DNA from 2 places in the Sporosarcina sp. Y1004 genome. Region 1 is predicted to be linked to the other one. Evidence: riboswitches for the same ligand, from Rfam matches in the RefSeq annotation. Region 1 holds a riboswitch; the other holds the start of a gene.
The links. A riboswitch is a leader RNA that binds a small molecule or an ion and turns the genes downstream of it on or off. The one in region 1 is predicted to bind cobalamin.
Positions count from the first base shown of each region.

Region 2: it holds a riboswitch for cobalamin, as region 1 does, so the genes downstream of both, AC25Y6_RS15220 (ABC transporter substrate-binding protein) here and AC25Y6_RS08260 (ribonucleoside-diphosphate reductase subunit alpha) in region 1, are expected to answer to the same signal.

Region 1 is NZ_JBYHFQ010000008.1:131,761-135,942, reverse strand. It holds gene AC25Y6_RS08265 (flavodoxin) at 1-321, opposite strand, end outside; gene AC25Y6_RS08260 (ribonucleoside-diphosphate reductase subunit alpha) at 306-2,528, opposite strand; cobalamin riboswitch at 2,720-2,903, opposite strand; gene AC25Y6_RS08255 (hypothetical protein) at 3,060-3,224, shown strand; gene AC25Y6_RS08250 (YndM family protein) at 3,398-3,901, opposite strand; gene AC25Y6_RS08245 (MBL fold metallo-hydrolase) at 3,978-4,182, opposite strand, start outside.
Region 2 is NZ_JBYHFQ010000025.1:30,291-34,472, reverse strand. It holds gene AC25Y6_RS15230 (YwiB family protein) at 1-93, shown strand, start outside; gene argS (arginine--tRNA ligase) at 90-1,757, shown strand; cobalamin riboswitch at 1,944-2,127, shown strand; gene AC25Y6_RS15220 (ABC transporter substrate-binding protein) at 2,248-3,213, shown strand; gene AC25Y6_RS15215 (FecCD family ABC transporter permease) at 3,206-4,182, shown strand, end outside.

The sequences.
Region 1 (4,182 bases):
TCGTGCCAACTTTACTGCCGCATGGCAAAATAGTGCATCGCCGCCGAATTGGGTATCACCCGTTCCAAAGACATAGACATTATCGGGTTTATACCCCACGTCAGCTACAAAGTCTTTTACTTCGTTAGGCGTTGCGCCCTGTTCCCACGTGAATGATCCGAGCAGCATCGCATCAAAATCACTGGGGTTCGGAATGACTCCCCCACCGATTCGATGCATTGTCACTTCGAGATTTTCAGTGGCCAGCGTTTCCTGGATTAATTCGGCGACTTCCTGTGTATTCCCGCTCCACGTAGCGTAAACGATTAAGAATGACACCATTCACACTCTTCGATATCCGTCGCTGTTGAACGCGTATAATACGTTGTTTTCATGCCAGACTTCCAAGCCTGTAAATGAAGTTCGAGAAGAACAGACGCACGGATTGTATTTGGGACATAGATGTTGAAAGAAATTGCTTGGTCAATATGACGCTGTCTTGCGGCGTTTTGTTTGATTGACCAGCGCTGATCAACGATATACGCGGAGCGGCGGTACACATCGTACGTATTGTGGTTAAGGTCAGGTGCTACAACTGGCAGCTTATAATCTTTCTTTTCCTCATGATAAAACGGTTTGAATACGGGATCGATTGAAGCAGTTGATCCGGCAATGATGGACGTCGAGCTATTTGGTGCAATTGCCATCAAGTAACCATTTCGCATACCATTTGTTGCAACATCAATGCGGAGTTCGCGCCATTCCCTCGTATCGTATTTCTTATTTTCGAAATAGACTCCTGACTGCCAGTCCGACCCCTCATATAACGGGTAGGATCCCTTTTCTGTAGCCAGTTCCATCGAAGCTTTTATCGTCAAAAAGGCGATTTTCTCATATAGTTTATCTGCGTAATCCACAGCTTCGTTTGATTCCCATTGAATGTTTTGCAAGGCAAGTAAATGATGCCAGCCAAATGTACCGAGACCGATTCCACGGTAACGCGCGTTCGTTCGCTGCGCTTGGACAACTGGTATTTTGTTAAGATCGATGACGTTATCAAGCATGCGCACTTGGATTGTAATGAGTCTTTCCAAAACGCTCGCCGGAACCGCTCGTCCAAGGTTGATGGACGATAAGTTACATACGACGAAATCGCCCGGTTTGGAACGCGTAACAACGATATCGTCTTCGAGCGTGACAGACTCAAATTGAGTTGGGCTCATATTTTGAGTAATCTCTGTACAAAGATTCGATGAATAAATCATGCCTTCATGCTTGTTCGCATTCGCGCGGTTTACTTCATCGCGGTAAAACATGTACGGCGTTCCTGTTTCCAATTGACTGCGCATAATTCGTTTCATAAGATCGATGGCCGGTACGATTTCTCGACTCAGTTCAGGATGATTGACGCACTCTTCGTATTTCTCACGGAATGAGCCTGTACCTCTTTTTTCGTCGTAGAAGTCCTCAAGGGAATACCCCATGATTGTTCGAACTTCATGCGGATCGAACAGATGCCACTCTCCCCGCGCATCGACTTGTTCCATATAGATATCAGGGAGACAGACACCCGTGAAAATATCATGCGCACGCAACCGTTCATCCCCATTATTTAGTTTAAGATCTAGGAACGTGAAGATGTCTTTGTGCCAAACATCGAGATAGACAGCGATAGCACCTTGCCGTTGACCCAATTGATCTACGCTAACGGCTGTGTTGTTCAACTGTTTAATCCATGGAAGTACACCGCTCGAAGCACCTTTAAATCCGCGGATAGAAGAACCACGACTCCGAACCTTCCCCATATATACACCGATGCCACCGCCATATTTAGACAAGTTAGCAATGTCCGTATTACTTTCGTAGATACCTTGCAAAGAATCATCGACTGAATCGATGAAACAACTCGATAATTGACCATGTGGTTTACCGGCATTCGACAATGTCGGTGTGGCAACTGTCATATACAAATTGCTCATAGCCCAATACGATTCAGCAACTTTTTCGAGCCGGTTCTCCATCTCATCCTGCATCAGTGTCATCGCAATAATAAGCCAACGCTCCTGGGGAAGTTCAACTGATTGTTTATTAAAATCAACAGCCGCATATCGGTCCATAAGCGTTTTTAATCCGATATATGTAAATAATTTATCCCGTTCCGGTTCAATGAGATTACCCAGAATGATGAGATCTTCTTTTGAATATTTCTGCGTTAACGTAGAAGTATATAACCCTTTATCGACAAGCCGGGCAACATGTCCTGCAAAGTCTGTGTAGACCTTTGCCCCCCGTTGCAGTTCCTGACGGTTGTAGACATCACGCAGATGAATTCGTGCAGCTACGAACGTCCAATACGACGATGCCTCGTCCATATTGCTAAGTGATTCTAACGTCATTGCCTTGGCCCATTCTGATGCAGCCCCCTCAGGGTATTTCAGGTACCATCGCTCACTTGCGATAAGCAATGGCCATAATTCCTCTCTTCCAAACTCATTTTGTAACTCATCAAGTAGCCTGTCCATATCGGTTCTCATCACTTTAGTTGTCATCATTATTGTCTCCTTTCATGATTGTATAGACACAAAAAAACGATAGCTCCACCTTTTCGGTAGAGCCATCGCTCATGGGTTTTTTATAGGAAACAGAATGGGACCACACGCTACTAATCTCCGAGTATAGAAGGTAGACGGTAGACGGACGGTATCCCGTTCGCTTCCACCTCTCAACCCCCGAAGAAAGTGTCGCTTGACGATGGAAGGCAGGTCTCCTGGCTCACGCTTCACTCTTCCTGCCCAGCCTTCCCATGAAATTTCTCCACAGTGGCTCTTTCGGCGGTCGTCTGCGCTTACAGTTGCGGGGACAGCTCCGGATTTTCCGGATTCCCTTTTAAACCGATATCGGTACCATTCCATCGTTAAATACTATATGTAGTGTCTCGAACTCTTATTACACCCTAACATGTTGTGTTTTGAAATTCAATAGGCAATAAGCAGTTTGATGATTTGCGCCTGTCATTATATTAATGAGCACATCCGCCAATTTAATTGCTGCGGGATCGCATCTGATCGGTATCGGCTTGCTTGAAAGCACGTCGAGCCAATCCATTTCCTACATCCAATGGTTCTTATGGGGAGTGCCTTTTGCAGGGCAAAGTGCTTGTTGATACAGGTGCAGTCGTATTTATCTCAGGTTTGTTACTATTCAGTGAAACAATCGGAGTCAATCCGGTTACAGTGTTTCCCTAAGTTTGATTGGTATGAATTACTATGTCACATTTCCCGTCAGTTCGAAAGCACTCCTTCTTTTCTTTGAGGACGGGGATGGTTTTGTGAGATGAGATCACCAAAGGCAATTCGATAAAATCAAAAAAACACCAGACCCTTTTGGAAATCTGGTGTTTTCATCATGAGGAGCCACTTTAATAAGGATTTTTCTTTCTCCGTTTTTTCGGTCTTTGCTTATGATTCTTGTCTGTCGGCTTATCCTCTTCCGGCTTCTTGATATCAACTTCCGATCCAAATTCAGTCTGCATATTACCTTTTTGGTAAGAAATATCATTTTTTTCAGGAGCCACTTTGTCATCAGTGAGAACCTGATTTTGTAAATATTTATGAAATACAAATTCCCCCGCAGCAATAATAATCGCGGATAGTAAAGCCGCCATGCCTAATTGGATGGGCTGTTCGTAAAAATAGATACCCACCAACCAGATCATAACGAGCGCCAAAATAAAATCGGCTATTGTGGCACCTATATTTTTAATACGGGGCAATATAAACATGTCTCCGAGAAATGAAACACCTGTCACTAAAACACTTGTGAGCATAATATCTCCAAATGAAACACCATAAAGCCCCAAAACAATCCATAACACAACTGTAATCATTATAAATTTAATTATCAGTGCTGTAATCGTTTTCACCAGTTACGTACCTCCAATCTGAATTGAATTATTCCAATACTTATAGGCTATTTCTAAGGTAAGCTAGGTTGAGTCACTAAAGATTTTTATCAACATATTTTCCATAGTCAGGTATCGCGATACGGTCAAACTCTTCTACAAGCTTCCGTAAATTGTCCGCCAACAAGTCGCCAGCCATCGGTAACCCATGTCCCGTTACTGCAACAGCAGGTTTTAAGCCTTCCAGTTTTTCCACTGATTCCCTGGCGGCTTTCCAATCTGTCGTCAGATACCTGGGAGGA
Region 2 (4,182 bases), on a different contig from region 1:
GGTCGCTTCAACGTCAACTATGAGTTGCATGCAGAAGGATCGCTTCTCGGAACGTACAAACTTACTATTACATACACGGAGGGAACACTATGAATGCAGTAGAACAAATTCAACAAGAAGTGAAAAATGCATTGCGTCAAGCAGTAATTGACGCAGGTCTGGCGGAAGAAACAGCGATACCGGACATTATGCTTGAAACACCGAATAACAAAGACAATGGCGATTACGCAACCAACATTGCGATGCAACTGACAAAATTGGCGAAAAAGCCACCACGTGTAATTGCAGAAGCGATTCTTGAAAAGTTAAATACAGAAGACACTGCCATCAAATCGATTGAAATTGCAGGACCAGGCTTTATTAATATCAAATTAAAAACGGATTACTTAGGCGGCATCGTCAAGACCGTTCTTGAACAAGGCGAAAACTATGGCCGTTCAAATTTCGGCAATAAACAAAAAGTCCAAGTCGAATTCGTTTCTGCCAATCCAACAGGTGACCTTCACCTTGGTCATGCACGCGGAGCTTCCCTTGGCGATTCTCTATCCAACGTTCTCGATTTTGCAGGCTACGATGTAGCGCGTGAATACTACATTAACGACGCGGGTAATCAAGTGCACAACTTGGCGAAATCTGTAGAAACACGTTATTTCCAAGCGCTTGGTTTGGATAAAGAAATGCCGGAAGACGGCTACCAAGGTCCGGATATAATTAATATCGGGAAAATGCTAGCAACTGAATTTGGCGATAAATACGTCAACACGCCAGATGAAGACCGTTATGCATTCTTCCGCCAATACGGCCTTGCTCATGAATTAGAGAAGCTAAAGACGGACCTTGCCAACTTCCGTGTGTCGTTTGATGTGTGGTTCTCAGAAACGTCATTATATGAAAATGGCAAAATCGACGTTGCTCTCGATAAATTACGTGCCAATGGCCATGTCTTCGAAGAAGATGGCGCAACATGGTTCCGTTCAACAACTTTCGGTGATGACAAAGACCGTGTACTCATTAAAAACGATGGTACATACACATATTTGACACCGGATATCGCGTACCATGAAGACAAATTGTTCCGTGGATTTGATAAACTTATCAATATTTGGGGCGCAGATCACCACGGTTATATTCCGCGGATGAAAGCGGCAATCGAAGCACTTGGCTACGGTGACGACACACTCGAAGTCGGCGTCGTACAAATGGTTCAATTGTATAAAGATGGCGAAAAATTCAAAATGAGCAAGCGTACAGGGAAAGCCGTTACGTTGCGTGAATTGGTTGAAGAAGTTGGCTTGGACGCGGTCCGGTACTTCTTTGCAATGCGTTCGGGCGACTCCCAAATGGACTTCGATCTCGACCTTGCCATTTCCCAGTCCAATGAAAACCCTGTGTACTACGCACAATATGCGCATGCACGGATTTCATCGATTTTACGTCAGGCTGAAGAAAATGGAATGTCTGCTTCTGTTGAGCATGTTTCTTTATTGCAAGCTGAAAAAGAATTGGAATTGCTGAAGAAAATTGGGGACTTCCCGCAAGTTATCAGTGACGCGGCAAGAATCCGTTCACCACACCGTGTTGCTACGTTCATCCAGGAACTAGCCGCGACTTTCCATAGTTTCTACAATGCAGAAAAAGTGTTGGATCCGGATAATCGTGAATTATCGGAAGCCCGTCTAGCGCTAATCACAGTCACACGCACAACGATTGCTAACGCACTGAAACTGATTGGTGTTTCTGCACCGGAAAAAATGTAATAAACAAAAGCGCAGGGCGCCGTCCAGACGTTCCTTAACTTTCAATATGACCGCCACACCAAAGAAGTTTGCCTCTTTGGTGTGGCGGTTTTTGTAATGGACAAAAACCCCCTGAGTTGCCCGAATATCGACAAGTTATGCTACCGACAGGCAAAAAAATGTAGTATACTGAATTTTGAACAAAAAATACATACCAAACATAAAGGTGCCCCGTTTAAAAGACGGGGTTAAAAGGGAAGCCGGTTCAATGCCGGCGCGGTCCCGCCACTGTAAGTGTGAGCAAGTCGCATTGAGTCACTGGAAACAATCCGGGAAGACGCGACAAGCCTTGAACACGAGCCAGGAGACCTGCCTTTATGGATCACACGTACCCTACGAGGATAGGATTGGTGGAAATCGGCGTCTCCGTGCGTCCAGATTTTTACTCAACTTATTCCTCCGTAGCAATTGCGGGGGATTTTTATTTGGCAAAAAACAGGAGGAAAACAACATGAAGAAGATTTGGCAATTGGGATTGACGGCTGTCTTTGCAGTATTCCTGCTCGCAGCATGCGGAGGGACTGCTACAGAAGATAAGCCGAAAGTGGACGAAACACCAAACGCAGAAGAGGTCAAAGCTGATTTCCCAATGACACTAACGGACGCGGTCGGCAATGAAATTACGTTAGAAAAAGCACCAGCAACAATTGTTTCGATGATGCCAAGCAATACAGAAATATTATTTGGACTTGGTCTTGCTGATGAAATCGTCGGCGTCAACGACTACGATGATTATCCCGAAGAAGCACTTGAAAAAGAGAAAATCGGCGGCCAGGAATTTAACGTCGAAAAAATCGTTTCGATGCAACCTGAAATCGTTTTTGCACATGAATCAGGACTTGGAATGGGCAAGGAAGGACTGCAACAAATCCGTGATGCAGGAATCACTGTCTTTGTTGTGAAAAACGCATTAAACTTTGATGAAACTTATACGACGATTGAAACAATCGGTAAAGCGACTGGTAAAACAGTGGAAGCAGAAAAAATCGTTACAGACATGAAAGCGAAAGTCGAAGAAGTGGTAGCGAAAACTGCAAAAGTTGAGAATAAAAAGACCGTTTTCGTTGAAACATCACCAGCTCCGGAAATTTACACACCAGGTAAAAATACATTCATGGATCAAATGCTTGAAATGATTGGCGCGGAAAATATCGCGGCCGATCAAGAAGGTTGGTTCATGATAGATTCGGAAGAAATCGTCAACCGCAATCCAGATGTGATTATTGTGTTATATGACTACATCGAAACGGCCGTCGCAGATGTTTATGCACGACCAGGTTTTGATTCTATTACGGCTATCAAAGAAGAAGCAGTGGTACAGGTTAAAGAAAATATCACAAGCCGTACAGGTCCACGTCTAGCGGACGGACTAGAAGAAATAGCGAAAGCCATCTATCCAGAGGCTTTCAGTGAGTAAGTCAAGCGTTGCCTACATCGTTTCTGCCGTCGCACTTGTTGTGGCGGTATGGCTCGGTGTTTCGATCGGATCTGTGCAAATACCGATTAGTACGTTATGGAATGCTGGGGCGGATGCAACAGCTTCAAACATATTGTGGAAGATTCGCATGCCGCGTGTCGTACTCGCTGGACTTGTTGGTGCGTCGCTCGCAATTTCAGGAGCTGCTTTTCAGGGTCTGCTGAAAAATCCGCTCGCTGATCCATATACCCTCGGAGTGTCATCCGGCGCCTCGGTCGGTGCTGTGATGACACTCTTTTTTGGTATTTCTATTCCGTTTCTAGGCACTTATACGCTTCCTATATTCAGTATGGTCGGTGCTGCACTGACGATGTTCCTTGTGCTCGGATTCGCACGTCTCGTGGACCGTGCAATGAGGATGGAAACAATTATTTTAACTGGAATTATTTTTGGTTCATTCCTCGGTTCTGTCTTGTCATTGATGATTGCGCTTACTGGAGAAGAGTTGCGGCAAATTATTGGTTGGCTTCTCGGCAGTGTATCGATGCGGGGCTGGAATTACATAACGATGATATTGCCGTTTGTTGTCATCGGGTCCTTCATGTTGTGGCTGAACCGCCGCGAATTAAATGCGATGCTATTCGGGGAAGAACGGGCACATTACTTAGGCGTCAATGTGAAACGACGTAAATTCAGCATTTTAATCGGGGGATCTATCCTTACCGGTTCTGCAGTCGCGGTGTCAGGTACGATTGGATTTGTTGGGCTCGTTGTTCCGCATATGACAAGATTATTATGGGGCTCGGATCACCGCCACCTACTGCCGTTATCATTCATGAATGGTGCGACATTGCTTATCATTTGTGATCTGATTGCACGGACAATTATTGCGCCGACGGAACTTCCGGTTGGTGTAATTACTGCCTTTATCGGTGCGCCGGTTTTCGCATTCATCTTTTATAAACAACG